2 regions of the Exiguobacterium sp. A1_3_1 genome follow, and region 2 is predicted to be linked to the other one. Evidence: a T-box and tRNA genes for the amino acid it is inferred to sense, from the RefSeq annotation. Region 2 holds a T-box; the other holds one or more tRNA genes.
The links. A T-box is a leader RNA that pairs with one kind of tRNA and senses whether it is charged. The one in region 2 lies ahead of alaS (alanine--tRNA ligase), so its partner is inferred to be a tRNA-Ala.
Positions count from the first base shown of each region.

Region 1: it encodes a tRNA-Ala, which carries the amino acid that the T-box ahead of alaS (alanine--tRNA ligase) is inferred to sense. The anticodon was not compared.

Region 1 is NZ_WBYY01000051.1:8,592-16,169, forward strand. Features, by position in the region: gene F8N00_RS07460 (ATP-binding cassette domain-containing protein) at 1-782, opposite strand, end outside; gene F8N00_RS07465 (redox-sensing transcriptional repressor Rex) at 950-1,609, shown strand; gene F8N00_RS07470 (twin-arginine translocase TatA/TatE family subunit) at 1,609-1,809, shown strand; gene tatC (twin-arginine translocase subunit TatC) at 1,817-2,596, shown strand; tRNA gene F8N00_RS07480 (tRNA-Ala) at 2,700-2,775, shown strand; gene F8N00_RS07485 (S8 family serine peptidase) at 2,997-6,743, shown strand; gene F8N00_RS07490 (hypothetical protein) at 6,871-7,029, shown strand; gene F8N00_RS07495 (hypothetical protein) at 7,148-7,578, shown strand, end outside.
Region 2 is NZ_WBYY01000078.1:5,266-12,843, forward strand. Features, by position in the region: gene mnmA (tRNA 2-thiouridine(34) synthase MnmA) at 1-852, shown strand, start outside; gene F8N00_RS09755 (tetratricopeptide repeat protein) at 866-1,531, shown strand; gene F8N00_RS09760 (VOC family protein) at 1,576-2,124, opposite strand; gene F8N00_RS09765 (ATP-dependent RecD-like DNA helicase) at 2,241-4,466, shown strand; T-box leader at 4,509-4,719, shown strand; gene alaS (alanine--tRNA ligase) at 4,776-7,418, shown strand; gene F8N00_RS09775 (IreB family regulatory phosphoprotein) at 7,453-7,578, shown strand, end outside.

The DNA of each region.
Region 1 (7,578 bases), on a different contig from region 2:
TGATCGTACAATGCCGCTTTTTGTTCCAAGTACTTCGTGTAGTTACCGGTGAATTTACGGCAGACATTGCGTGACAGCTCATAGACGACATTGACGACTTGGTCAAGGAAGTACCGGTCGTGCGAGACGATTAGGACGGCGCCACGATAACCACCGAGGTAACTTTCGAGCCAAGCAAGCGTATCGATATCGAGGTGGTTGGTTGGCTCATCGAGAATGAGGAGCTCTGGTGCTTGCAGGAGCATCTTCGCTAAGGCGAGACGTGTCCGTTGACCACCGGATAACGTTTGGATCCGGCGCGAATAATCGTCCGGATAAAAGCGCATGCCGTGCAGAACGGAGCGGATATTCGCTTCGAACTGATAACCACCCGCTTCTGAGAAGTCGTGTTGCGCTTGATCGTACGTCTTTAGGAGACGATCGTACGCGACCGGATCGTTCAAGATATGCTCCATGCCCATTTCGATTTCCATCCGGCGTAGTGTTCGTTCTTGTTCCTGCAAATGTTCAAAGACGGTCAGCATCTCGTTCCAGATCGTCTCGTTCGATTCAAGACCACTGTCCTGCGCGAGATAACCGATTTTGACATCTTTACCTTTCATGATGTCACCCGAGTCATGACTGAGTTCGCCAGCGATAATTTTGAGCAAGGTCGATTTACCGGCACCATTTCGTCCGACGAGCGCAATCCGGTCGCGCTCTTGTACTTCCAATTTGATATTTTCTAAAATCGGCTCAACGCCGAATGATTTCGAGAGTTGGTTGACTTGTAAGAGTATCATTTCCATCCATCCTTCCACCCTTTAGTCTATCACGAACAAAAGCGCGAGGTCCTGCGGAATATATTATTTGTGACTCTATGTGAAGTGGTTTACAATCAAGGAGAGTAGAAAGCTTTTTGCAAAGATTTGGGTGCCACGATGGATGTGGCCGAAGGGGGAACTGCAGGATGAATGGACCAGACACAAAAATTCCACAAGCGACAGCAAAACGGTTGCCGCTATATTATCGCTTCATCCAAAGTTTATACAATTCAGGCAAGCTCCGCGTCTCTTCTGCTGAGTTAAGCGAGGCGGTGAAGGTTGATTCAGCAACGATTCGTCGCGATTTTTCCTACTTTGGGGCATTAGGGAAGAAGGGGTATGGATATAACGTTCAACATCTCTTAACGTTTTTCCGCAAAACCTTGAATCAAGATGAGGTGACGAATGTTGCCTTAATCGGGGTCGGTCATCTCGGAACAGCGTTTGCAAATTATAACTTTTTAAAGAATAATAGTACTCGGATAGTCGTTGCGTTTGATGCGGACGAAGAGAAGGTCGGAACAACGACGCATGACGTTCCAATCTATCATGTTTCGGACATGAAAGAACAAATCGAAGCGAATCAGGTCGATGTTGCCATCTTGACGGTTCCATCCCAGTTCGCGCAGTCAGTAGCGGATGAGTTAGTCGAGTATGGTGTGACTGGCATCCTGAACTTTACGCCCGCGCGGTTGAACGTGCCAGCGAGCGTCCGGGTCCATCACATCGATTTATCGATCGAGTTGCAGTCGTTAGTTTATTTCATGAAGCATTATTCGCAATCAGCTGAAGGAGTGAAATCATAATGGAAAACCTTATCCCGTCAACTATAGCATTCATCGGACCAGGTAGCTTAGCACTAATCGGTGTCGTCGCATTAATCATCTTCGGACCGAAGAAGTTACCTGAACTTGGTCGTGCTGCGGGTCAGACATTGAAAGAGTTCAAGAGCGCAACGAACGGTATCATGGACGACGATAAAAAGGATGAACCGAAAGAGAAGTGATTGAATCATGGCGATTGATCAAGAACAAAGCGTGACGTCGCATCTGGACGAACTGCGTAAACGGATCGTCTGGTCGCTTATCATCGTCGTCGTCCTGTTCGCTGTTGCATTTCCGCTCGTCCGACCGCTCGTTCGCTTCTTGCAAGCGGACTTAAAAGAGCTCGGTATCGGTTTGAATGCCTTCAACGTCGCAGATCCTTTAATGTTATATTTGAATCTTGCGTTCATCATCGCAATCGTGTTGGCATCACCGTTCTGGATGTATCAACTGTGGGCATTCGTCCGCCCTGGTCTGTATGACAAGGAGCAAAAAGCGACATTGACGTATATTCCGGTCATCTTCTTTCTGTTTTTGGCTGGTGTAGCCTTCTCGTACTTTTGGTTGTTACCTTTCTTATTAAAAGTTTCGACTGAACTAGGGAAGGAACTCGGAATCGAACAAGTCATCGGAGTCGAGAACTACTTCAGTTTCTTAATCCGATTAACGATTCCGTTCGGTCTTCTTTTCCAATTGCCGGTCGTGACGATGTTTCTGACACGTCTTGGTCTCGTGACGCCAATTTTCATGCGAAAGAATCGGAAATATGCGTACTTTGCGCTGTTCGTCGTTGCGGCATTGATCGCACCGCCGGACGTGACGTCACACTTGATGATCTCGGTCCCATTGTTCGTTCTCTATGAGATCAGCATCTTGATTTCTGCGCGGACGTACAAAAAGGTCTTGATCCTCGAGCAACAGGCAGAGCTTGAACGACAGGCGGATTTGATGCGTGAATTGAATAAATGAATCGTGAATTCCTTCCGACGATTTTGGAAGGAATTCTTTTTATGAAAGCGTTATTTTTATATTGATAAAGCAGTTAGCGATGCGTATACTAAAGTTAATTCATGGGGGCTTAGCTCAGCTGGGAGAGCGTTTGGCTGGCAGCCAAAAGGTCGTCGGTTCGATCCCGATAGTCTCCACCATATTCGTACACTTCAAACTCTTGAGGATTCAAGAGTTTTTTTGTTTTTCTCAAAATATGGAAATGTAATATAAAGTGTCAATAAAAACAAATAATTATATAAAACAGACAGAACTGAATTGTTTATTTCCATCTATTTCATTAAACTAAATATACAGAATTTTCGTTTAACTGTTTTGTTGGTAACATCATTATAGTTTTTTAGAAAAGGGGAAAAGAAGCATGAAGAAGGAAATCGCACTCTTGGCAGCTGTCTTAATGACATCTTCCAACTTGGTCAGTGCTCAAGGAGCACTGTCCTCGCAAGATAAGGCAAGCGGTCAAAAGCCGCACGCCCTCTCACTTAAGAAAACAGGACAGGAGAAGGTGTATAAGCAGTCTGACAAGGTCCGTGTCGTCATCGAGATGGAGCAGAAGCCGGCGATTCAAATTGCGCAGGCACAAAACAAGCGGTATAGCACATTGAGCAATGCCGAAAAAGAGTCGATTAAGGATCGCCTCGTAAGTGTCCAAAAATCAGTCAAGTCAGCGATCGCTAAAAAATCGATTCCCGTTACATATAAGGAAAGCTTCACGACCGTCATTAACGGATTCAGTGGTGAAGTCAAGTTCGGCGACATCGAAGACATCAAACAACTCGACGGAGTCAAGAGCGTACATATCGCCCATGAATACGCGCGACCGAAAGCCGATAAAGGTGCAAAACCAGATATGTTATATAGCAAAGATATGGTTAATGCAAAAGAAACATGGCAGGACTACGGCTTCAAAGGGGAAGGGACAATTGTAGCGGTCATCGATACGGGGATTGATCCGTCGCATAAAGATATGGTGTTGAGCCCAGAGACGAAGATTGATTTGACTTCTTCAAAGGTTGAAAGCGCCAAAGAATCAAAAGGACTAAAAGGGAAGTATTTCACGGAAAAAGTCCCATACGGCTATAACTACGCTGATCACGATAGCGAAATCCGTGATTTAGGTGCAGGTGCATCGATGCACGGAATGCACGTAGCGGGTACGGTCGGTGCTAATGGAGACGAAGCGAACGGTGGTATCAAAGGGGTCGCACCGGAAACACAACTCCTCGCGATGAAAGTATTCGGAAATGATCCAGGCATGCCATCGACATTCAGTGATATCTACATCAAAGCGATTGATGATGCGATCGCCCTCGGAGCGGATGTCATCAACATGAGTCTCGGTTCGACAGCATCATTCGTCAACGCAGATGATCCAGAGCAACGGGCAATCGTCAACGCGATGAACAACGGGATCTTATGTGCGATCTCTGCTGGAAACTCGGCATTCACAGGACATGGTGCAGGCAATCCGTATACAGCGAATCCTGACATCGGTGTTGTAGGATCTCCAGGGTTGATCAGCCAAGCGCTACAAGTCGCATCGCTAGAGAATACGAAATTAACGCTTGAAGGTATGGCACTGACGATTGACGGACAGGATGCTGGGTATTTGGCGTACCAAAAACAGGACTCGCCGAATCCGATTAAGGTATTCAACAAGGAGAAGCAAGACGTCATTTATGTCGGCGATGGTCAAGCATCGAACTATCAAGGAAAAGATGTCAAAGGAAAAGTTGTTTTTGTTGTGCGTAACGGCAGTTTCAATTACGGTATGATTCAAGCAGAAGCTGAGAAACAAGGAGCAGCCGGTGTCATCGTTCGTGGACGAGTCGATCATGGGGATTATGTCAGCATGGCACTTAACAATCCGACGATTCCGATGGTGACGCTCAGCATCGCGGATGGGAATGATCTTGAAGAAAAAGCGAAAGCAGGAAAAGCAATTGCTGTCACGTTCGATGGAAAAGCGGTCTCAGCAGATAACCCAGTAGCGGGCGAGATGTCTGATTTCACGTCATGGGGTGTCACACCAAATCTTGATTTCAAACCTGAAATCACGGCACCGGGTGGAAAAATCTACTCGACGCTCAATGATAACGAATATGGCGTCATGAGTGGAACATCGATGGCAGCACCACACGTCGCCGGAGGAACGGCACTTGTCATGCAACGAATCGCGAAGGATTTCAAAGTCGATGGTGCGACACGCGTTAAACTCGCGAAGAATATCCTCATGAACACGTCACGTCCACAGCTTGATAAAGGGCAGTATAATGCTGAAGCGAAAACTGGTAGCTTCTATTCACCACGTCGTGAAGGTGCTGGTTTAATGGATCTACGTGCTGCGATGAAAACACCAGTCGTCGTTACGGAAACGAAATCGGGTGAAGGAAAGGCTGCACTCAAAGAGGTCGGCGAAAAATTCACATTCACGCTCGATTTGAAAAACTATAGTAGCGAAAAAGTGACATATCAATTAGCCGGAACGGTACAATCGGATCTCGGTGCAGAAGGAACGAACTTCCTGGAAGCCAACAATATTTATAAGAAAAACTCAGTGGATGCGGTCGATCCGAATAAAGGAACTTTCCCAATCTCATTCGCAGTCGGTTCGAAAAAAGCAAGTTCTGTCTCCATCAATCCGAAGAGCTCAACGAAAGTAAGTGTATCGGTCGATTTGAAAGATACAGTCGATTGGGCAAACGGTCTTCCACTTGAGCAAGTCTTTGAAAATGGCTACTTCGTTGAAGGTTTCGTTCGTTTAATCGATACGAAGAGTAAAAATCCGGAATTGACAGTGCCGTACGTCGGATTCAAAGGAAAGTGGGATCAGGCACCGATCGTCGATGCACCGCGTTATGACGAAGAGAAGACATTCTACGGATTAACTGGATTAGCGACAGAAGTAAAAGATGATTTCGAGTTCCTCGGCACGAACACGGCGGGAAAAGTCGTTGAAAACAAGGTTGCGTTCTCACCGAACAACGATGGTAGCGTTGACGAGGCGTTCCCAGTCCTCTCGTTCCTTCGTAATGCACGAAAAGTCGAGTATTCGATTCTTGACCGTAATAAAGCAACACTCCGTAAATTAGATCTACAAACAGACGTTGTGAAGAACTATTATGATAGCGGTTCTGAAGATGGGTTCACACCCGTCACAAGTGCGGCTTGGGATGGAACAGTCAATGGAAAACCAGTCAAAGACGGTCTTTACTATTACCAAGTGAAATCAGTCATCGATTATCCGAATGCGAAATGGCAGTCGAATCTCTTCCCCGTCTATATCGATACGAAAAAACCAGCAGCAACGGTTCAATGGGATACTGCAAAAGAAACGCTTTCATGGACAGCAGGCGATCAAGGAACAGGTATAGCGTCGTATGACATTCTCGTTGATGGAACAAGTGTCCTCAAACAGCCGCTTGCGCCGACAGAAAAAGCATATGAATTAAAAGGTCTCTCGAAATCGGCGAAGATTGATTTCGTTGTCAAGGATTATGCAGGAAATACAGTGACGAAATCGGTGAACACGACAGGCATCGACAAGGCGGTACCAACCGTCCAAATCGATACACCGGTCGCACTCGGTCTGTCGACATCTAAAGTGGTTACTATCGCGGGTCATGTATCCGATGAGTCAGGGATTAAATCATTCAAAATTAACGGAAAAGCCGTCCAGCTTCGTTTTGATGCAGCAAAACAGCAGTACGTGTTCAGTCATGATGTGACCTATACGAAAGATGGCGTCAAATCGTTTAAAGTCGAAGCTTATGATGGAAAAGGAAATCGCTTGGTATTTAGTCGTCAAGTCATTCTAGATTCGACATTGCCGACTTTAAAAGTGACAGCACCAAAAACAGTATCAGCAAAAATAAAGACAGCATCTCTTAAAATCGTTCTTCAAGATAATTATGATGAGATTCGATTTGATATGAATGATAATGCCGTATACCGTCATACCTTCAAGGAACCATACCAAATGAGAGCCTTCAAAAAGACAATCACAAAAAAAGTGACGCTCAAGAAGGGGAAAAACACGTACAACTTGAAACTGAAGGATCTTGGTGGACACGTTGTTACAAAAACAGTCGTCATCACGAAAAAATAAGTAACTACAGATAAACTCAGGCGGGTATCCGTCTGGCTTTTCTTGCGTGCCGAAGCGCCTTGAAGGGTTTATGAGACGAGAAGAGGGGGAATTTTAAGAACAGAAACAAGTCAGAGGGGGAACAACCATGAATCCGTTCACGACCTTAATCGCCTTCATCGTAGGGTGTCTCGTCTTATATCTCGGTATCCGTGACAAAAACGGCTGGCTGATCGGTGTCGCGATGATACCGCTCGCAATCGTTGCCTATAGCGTCATCTATCTGATCATCCAGGTCAGTGCGTAGTCTTCATGGAAGATGTCTTACCCTAAGCGGTAGGACATCTTTTTTTTGAAATTCGTACCACAGATGAAACCGATCGAGTAAAATGTAAGTATATGACAGTATAGAAAGGTGGATGATCATGGAACACGTACATACACAAACAGATGCCTTAGCGGCGCTGTACGAAGAGATGCATCAGAAGACGAAGACCGGCATGTGGGTCATGCTTGCGGTATTCTTAGCGCTCAGTAACACACTCGAGAAACCAATCTACGCGATGATCGTCCCGTTATTGTATTTTGGCTACGACATGTTCGTACAACGGAAGCGGTTCGCGCTTGTCGCGGAATACACATCAAAGGATTCAGCAAGACGGCTCTATCAGGTACATGTGCTGATCGGCATCTTACAGTACGGAGCACTCGCTGGTCTGATCGTTTGGGCGGTCGATCGACCGAACACGTACTTCTTGATCGGTCTCGTCATCGTCGTCATTCCGTTCTACTGGCTCTGTCGAAAGACGTTAGAGTTCATCTCACGAAAGATTGATCCAACATATATCACGGAAAA
Region 2 (7,578 bases):
TTCCTCGATGAATATAAACTCGGTCGGACACCGAATCCGGACGTCATGTGTAACAAGGAAATCAAGTTCAAAGCCTTCCTCGATCACGCGATGCGTCTTGGTGCCGATTTCGTCGCGACAGGGCACTATGCGCGTGCCGTCTATGAGGATGGAGAACATAAATTGCTTCGAGGCGTTGATGCAAACAAGGATCAAACATATTTCTTGAATCAATTGTCGCAAGAGCAAATCGCGAAGGCGATGTTCCCGATCGGGCACATGGAAAAATCAGAAGTGCGCCGGATCGCAGAAGAAGCGAACCTCGCAACGGCGAAGAAAAAAGACTCGACAGGCATTTGCTTCATTGGCGAGCGGAACTTCAAACAGTTCCTCGGTCAATATCTGCCGGCGCAACCCGGTGAGATGCGGACACTTGACGGCAACGTCATGGGACGTCACGATGGATTGATGTACTATACGATGGGGCAACGTCATGGACTCGGTATCGGTGGCGACGGAGAGCCTTGGTTCGTCGTCGGGAAAAATTTAGAGGAGAACATCCTCTATGTCGATCAAGGATTCCATAACGAATTGTTGTATTCGGAAGGATTACTTGCTTCAGATGTCAGCTGGACATCTGAGCGTCCGGTCGGTGAGACATTCCGTTGTACGGCGAAATTCCGTTACCGTCAACAAGATACAGCCGTCACGGTTCGTGTCCTCGAAGATGGACTCGATGTTTCATTTGACGAGCGTCAACGAGCAATCACACCAGGACAAGCAGTCGTATTCTATGATGGGGACATCTGCCTCGGTGGTGCGACGATCGATGCAGCCTATAAAGCAGGCGAACGCCTCGCTTATCTAGCGTAAGGAGCAAAAGAAGATGAACTATAATGAAGTAGGATTCCGGCATCTAGAAGCTGGAAATTATGAATTAGCAGCGCAAGCGTTTAACGACGCGATCGAAGAAAATCCAAAAGATCCGACAGCGTACGTCAATCTTGGAACATTACTCCAATCGATGAACGACGCTGATCGTGCCCTTCGTTTTTATGATCGGGCACTGATGATCGATAATACGTTTGCGAGTGCCTATTATGCAAAAGGGGCGCTGTTCTTTGCTGCCGACAAACTCGTCGAAGCAGAGGAATCATTGCGGGCAGCGTTATTATATGGACTTGACGACGCGGATCTCCATTTCATGCTGGGGATGACGTATCAAAAACTTGGTGATCCAGTACGTGGCTTACCTCGTCTACAACGCGCGTCAGAATTAAACGGTGTCGATATCGAGATCGCGTTTCAATACGGACTTGCCTTAGCGCAAAACGAGAAGTTGGAAGAAGCGGTCGAGATGTTCGAGCACGTCTTGATGCTTGACGAAACGCATACGGATGCACGATACAATTATGCGATTGCTCTTGCTTTCCTCGGTCAACAGGAAGCCTGTTATGCAGAACTCGAAGCCGTTCTTGCCTACCAGCCGGAACACGCCCTTGCGCGGGACGCGAAAGCGAAGATGGATGCGTTATTAAAACAAGCAGACTGATATAAAAAAGACGATTCCGCTTGGAGTCGTCTTTTTTATGCTATTTAATTCCCAACTTCACGGATGACACGAAGTGGTGGACCGGAAAAGTCTTCATAGGCTTCATCCATGTTTTTCGTGTACAGTTCGATGACGTTATTTTCCGTATCCTTGAAATAAGCAGAATGCTCTTTTTGATTCGAGGTCTCCTGTTCGTCCCATTCTCTGAGCTTCACGGTGATCGATGCTTCCCGCAATTGATTCAAGGCTTGCTGGAACTCGTCCTTCTCAACGTAGAAAGCACAGTGGACATGGACACCACCTTCATCGTACAACGTGTCCCATTCGGACACTGGTAAGTGTTTGACGGTCCGTTCTTCCATCGTAAAGTCCCGTTTCAGCCACAGACCGAGTCGAGTGTTACCGCCAATGTAGAGCCACGTTGCCCAAACCCCATCTTGCTTAGATTGTTCTTTGCTCGGTTCAGCGTCCTCAGGAGCCCATTGCTCGACGACTGGAATGCCTAGTGTCCCATTCCAAAAGCCGACCGCACGATCCATATCCTCGACTTCAAGTACTAATTCACACAATCCTGCAATCGGTAAACGTGCCATCCTTAAACTCCTCCTCTTAACGAAATGTTTCAGGGTATCTTTCCCTGATTTAAAATCCGGTAAACGAATGCTATGATGAAAGCAGCGAATGAAAAAGAGAGAAAGAAGGTGGAGTGATGGAGCACCCCCATCAAGTCGTCGGGCGCGTCAAACGTGTGCTCTTTTCTTCTGAAGAAGAAGCACACTCCATTGTATTGGTCGCCGTCAAAGAAAAGAACTTTGAACTGAAAGAAACCGAGCTCGTCATCACGGGTACTGGGGTTGGGATCGAACTCGGAGGAACGTATCAAGCATTCGGTCGTCTCGTCGATCATCCCCGGTTCGGAAAACAACTGAAGGCGGAGCTGATTCGACGATCGGTTCCGATGACAAAACATGCGACGATCCGCTTCTTGACGAATGGTTCGTTCACCGGCATTGGTCCGAAGACAGCGAAAAATATCGTCGATGCTCTCGGAGAAGAGGCAGTGGATCTCATTTTGAAAGATGAACGGGTACTGAATCAGGTGCCTGGGTTAAAACAAAAACAAGCTGACATCATCTTGAGTCGACTCGCCACGTTATACGGTGTCGATCAGTTGATGCTGTTCTTAGCACCGTTTGATGTTACACCGAAGCTAGCGGCAAAGATTTATGCTGCTTACGAAGGGGACGCCATGGCGCGAATACGAGAGAATCCATATTCCTTGATGTATGAAGTGAATGGGATTGGTTTTAAGACAGCCGATCATATCGCATCACATCTTGGACTCGTCGGATTACACCCGGAGCGCGTCGCTGCTTCGATCATGCACATATTAGAACAAGAAGCAGGAGAGGGACATGCCTTTGCGACAGTCGACTCGCTATTGCAACGGGCGCCCCGGTTGCTTGGTGAAGACCCAGGGGAACGGCTAGAACAAGCGATTGAACTGTTGCTCGCTGAAGATAAGGTCAAGCTCGAAGAAGGCTGTTTGTATTTACCGACGATCTTTTATGCCGAAGTCCGAGCGGCGAAGGAACTGGCGCGCGTCATGGCGAACGGTGCCGAACAGGAAGTCGATGTCGCGACGATCCTTGAAGCAATCGGGCATCTCGAAGAACAGTTTGGCATGGAATATGCGGCGCAACAGCGGGAAGCGATCGAGTTAGCGGTCAAAGCACCGTTAATGGTTCTGACAGGTGGACCCGGTACCGGTAAGACGACTGTTATCAAGGGAATTTTACATGCCCTGCAAGAAATTCATGATTGGCCGCTTGAGAAAAGTCGCGTCAAGACGGGGGATGTCTATCCGTACGTTCTTGTCGCACCGACCGGACGCGCCGCTAAACGTCTATCGGAAGCAACGGACGTCCCAGCGATGACGATTCATCGTCTATTGAAGTATGACGGAACGAACTTTCAGCTAAATGAAGATCAGCCGATCACGGGGAAAGTACTGATCATCGATGAGTCGTCGATGATTGATATCTACTTGTTATCGAGTCTGCTCCGTGCTGTGCCGAACGGCATGAAAATCTTGTTCGTCGGTGACCGCGATCAGTTACCATCCGTCGGTCCAGGGCAGGTTCTGGCAGATTTGATGGATACGGAAGGGATTCCCGTCGTTCGTTTGAACGTCGTCCATCGCCAAGCGGAAGATTCTTCGATTTTACGGCTCGCGCACGATTTGAAGAACCGGACGACGTCAGCTGATTTGTTATCACCACTTGCGGATCGTCGCTTTTACACCGCGTCTCCGCAAGAGACGTTACGCGGCATCTCAGCCTTCGCGGAAAAAGCACTCGCAAAAGGGTATTCGAAATTCGATGTTCAGGTTCTTGCACCGACTTACCGTGGTCAGGTCGGAATCGACGAACTGAATGTCGCCTTGCAACGCGTCTACAATCCGGAGGAACCGAAGAAACGTGAAGTCAAACAAGGCACCCGGATTTACCGGACCGGGGACAAGATTCTTCAACTCGTCAACAATGCGGAAGAGAACGTCTATAACGGAGATATCGGCGAAATCGTCAATATCTTCTTCGCCAAAGAAAACGTCGACAAGGTGGATAAGATCATCGCCCGCTTCGACCAGACGGAAGTCGAGTACAACCGGAGTGACTGGGATCAATTCACGCATGCCTACGCGATTACGATTCACAAGGCACAAGGGTCCGAGTTTCCGATCGTCTTGATGCCGGTCTATTTCACGGGAGCATTCAAGCATTCCCGAAACTTGATTTATACGGCGGTCACCCGTGCGAAGTCGAGTTTATTATTGTTCGGCGACCCACGAGCGTTTCATAAAGCGTCGCAAGAAGAGGAGCCTCGGCGCCGAACACGATTGATTGAACGACTCGGTGGGGTGACAAAGACTTGACGGATGCTGTGCGATAGGTAATAATCACGATAGATGAATGGACGTAACACGTTGATGGAAGATAAGTAAAAGGAAAACTCGAGTCCAGAGAGAAGTGAGTCTGCTGCAATCACTTTCTCGAGTTCCTTTGAAGCTCCTTCCGGAGTCGGGTGTAAACACCTGCGGGTCATCCCCGTTATCAGATGTTCGAGGTAAGCAATGGATTGCTTACGAACGAGGGTGGTACCACGGAAGCGATGCTTTCGTCCCTTTTCAGGGATGAAGACATCGCTTTTTTGCGTCCAAATAAACCAATGGGGGTAACTGTTCATGAAAGCTCTAAAACCATTAACGGGTGCACAAATCCGTCAGATGTATCTTGATTTCTTCCAAAGCAAAGGGCATGCGATCGAACCGAGTGCTTCACTCGTACCGGTCGAGGATCCATCGCTCTTGTGGATCAACTCGGGGGTTGCGACACTCAAGAAGTATTTCGATGGTCGTGTCATTCCTGATAATCCACGTATCGTCAACGCACAAAAATCAATCCGGACGAACGATATCGAAAACGTCGGGAAAACAGCACGTCACCATACGTTTTTCGAGATGCTCGGAAACTTCTCTGTCGGTGATTACTTCCGTGAAGATGCGATCAAATGGGGCTGGGAACTCTTGACGAGTGATGACTGGTACGGTCTTGACCCAGAACGTCTCTCGGTCACGATTCACCCGGAAGATGACGCAGCGCGTCAAATCTGGCTTGAACTCGGCGTACCGGCTGAACGGATCATTCCACTTGAAGATAACTTCTGGGAAATCGGTGAAGGTCCATCTGGTCCGAACACGGAAATCTTCTTCGACCGTGGACCTGCTTTTGGAGACGATCCGAACGATTCAGAACTCTACCCAGGTGGCGAAAACGAACGTTACCTAGAGATCTGGAATATCGTCTTCAGTCAGTATAACCACGATGGACACGGCAACTACACGGAACTTCCGCGTAAAAACATCGATACAGGAATGGGACTCGAACGGATGGCATGTGTCATGCAGGACGTGCCGACGAACTTCGATACGGATCTGTTCATGCCGATCATTCACAAAACTGAAGAGATCAGCGGTAAAATCTACCGTGATGATTCGAAACTCGATGTAGCATTCAAAGTCATCGCAGACCACATCCGTACCGTATCATTCGCGATCGGTGATGGTGCGCTTCCTTCGAATGAAGGACGCGGATATGTCCTTCGTCGTTTACTACGCCGTGCGGTTCGATATGCGAAGATGCTTGGAATCGAGCGTCCGTTCATGTATGAACTCGTCGATACGGTCGGGAACGTCATGGTCGACTTCTACCCACAAGTGCCAGAAAAAGCGGACTTCATCAAACGCGTCATCAAAAACGAAGAAGAACGTTTCCATGAGACACTGCATGACGGTCTTGCAATCTTGAACACGGTCGCTCAGACGTCTAAGGCGAACGGTGAGCATGTCATCAGTGGTGAAGATGCGTTCCGTCTGTATGACACGTATGGTTTCCCACTCGAATTGACAGTCGAGTATGCGGAAGATCATCAGATGTCTGTCGATGAAGAAGGCTTCAAACTAGCGATGGATGCACAACGTCAACGGGCGCGTGCAGCGCGTGAAGAGAGTGGTTCGATGCAACAGCAATCGGAAGTCCTCTCGACGCTAAAAGATAAAAGTACGTTCGTCGGCTATACCGACCTTAAGGCGGATGCGAAAATCATCGCAATGTTGCATGATGGAGAACGAGTCACAGAAGTCGCTGCTGGTGAAGAAGCACAAGTCATTCTCGACATCACACCGTTCTACGCTGAAAGTGGTGGTGAAGTCGCGGATACAGGAACAATCGAAGGCAAAGACTTCGTTCTTGATGTCAAAGATGTTCAAAAAGCACCAAACGGTCAAAACCTGCATACGGTCATCGTTCGTACAGGGATCGCAACGGAAGCTGCAGACGTCGTTGCAACAGTCGAAGCAGCAGAGCGTAAAGCCGTCACGAAAAATCACACGGCAACACACTTGCTTCATAAAGCTTTGAAAGATACGCTCGGAACACACGTCAACCAAGCGGGATCACTCGTTTCTCCAGACCGTCTTCGTTTCGACTTCTCACACTTTGGTGCAGTGACACAAGAAGAGTTGACGAAGATTGAACAAGACGTCAACCAAGCAATCTGGGCATCACTACCGGTTGATATCGAAGAGATGAACATCGCTGATGCAAAAGCAAAAGGCGCGATGGCATTGTTCGGTGAGAAATACGGTGAAACGGTCCGTGTCGTCTCAGCAGGCACGTACTCGATCGAGTTGTGTGGCGGTATCCACGTCGGGAACACAGCAGAAATCGGCTTGTTCAAGATCGTTTCAGAGTCCGGGATCGGTGCAGGTACACGCCGAATCGAGGCGGTAACGGGTGCAGGCGCGTATCGTGTCATGAATCAGCACTTGGAAACACTCGAACAAGCAGCAGCTGTCTTGAAGACGAAGACGACAGAAGTTCCTGTTCGCATCGAAGCACTGCAACAACAGCTCCGTGAGACGGAACGGGCGAATGAATCGTTGCAAGCAAAACTTGCGAACATCGAAGCTGCTTCATTGAAGGACGATGTTGAGGAAATCAACGGTGTGCGTGTGCTTGCGAAACGCGTCGACGTCTCAGATATGGATGCTCTTCGCGGTATGATGGACGAGTTGAAGAGCTCGCTCGGATCGGCAATCATCGTTCTCGGAAGTGCGCAAGGCGAGAAAGTCAATCTCGTCGCAAGCGTCTCAAAAGATTTAATCGACCAAGGATATCATGCTGGTAAATTGATCAAGGAAGTCGCAACACGCTGCGGTGGTGGTGGTGGCGGTCGCCCTGACATGGCTCAAGCTGGTGGAAAAGATGCGTCGAAATTAGAAGAAGCACTCGCGTACGCTTCACAATACGTGCAATCACTGGCATAATAGAAACGTAGTGTATATGAAAGAGGTGATGAACGTGAGTCAGATGGATCAAACGATGAAATTCAACTTTCCGGAAGACGATAACAAAGCAGCGACACGTGATGTGTTGTTGACGGTCTATCATGCTTTAGAAGAAAAAGGATATCATCCGATCAACCAA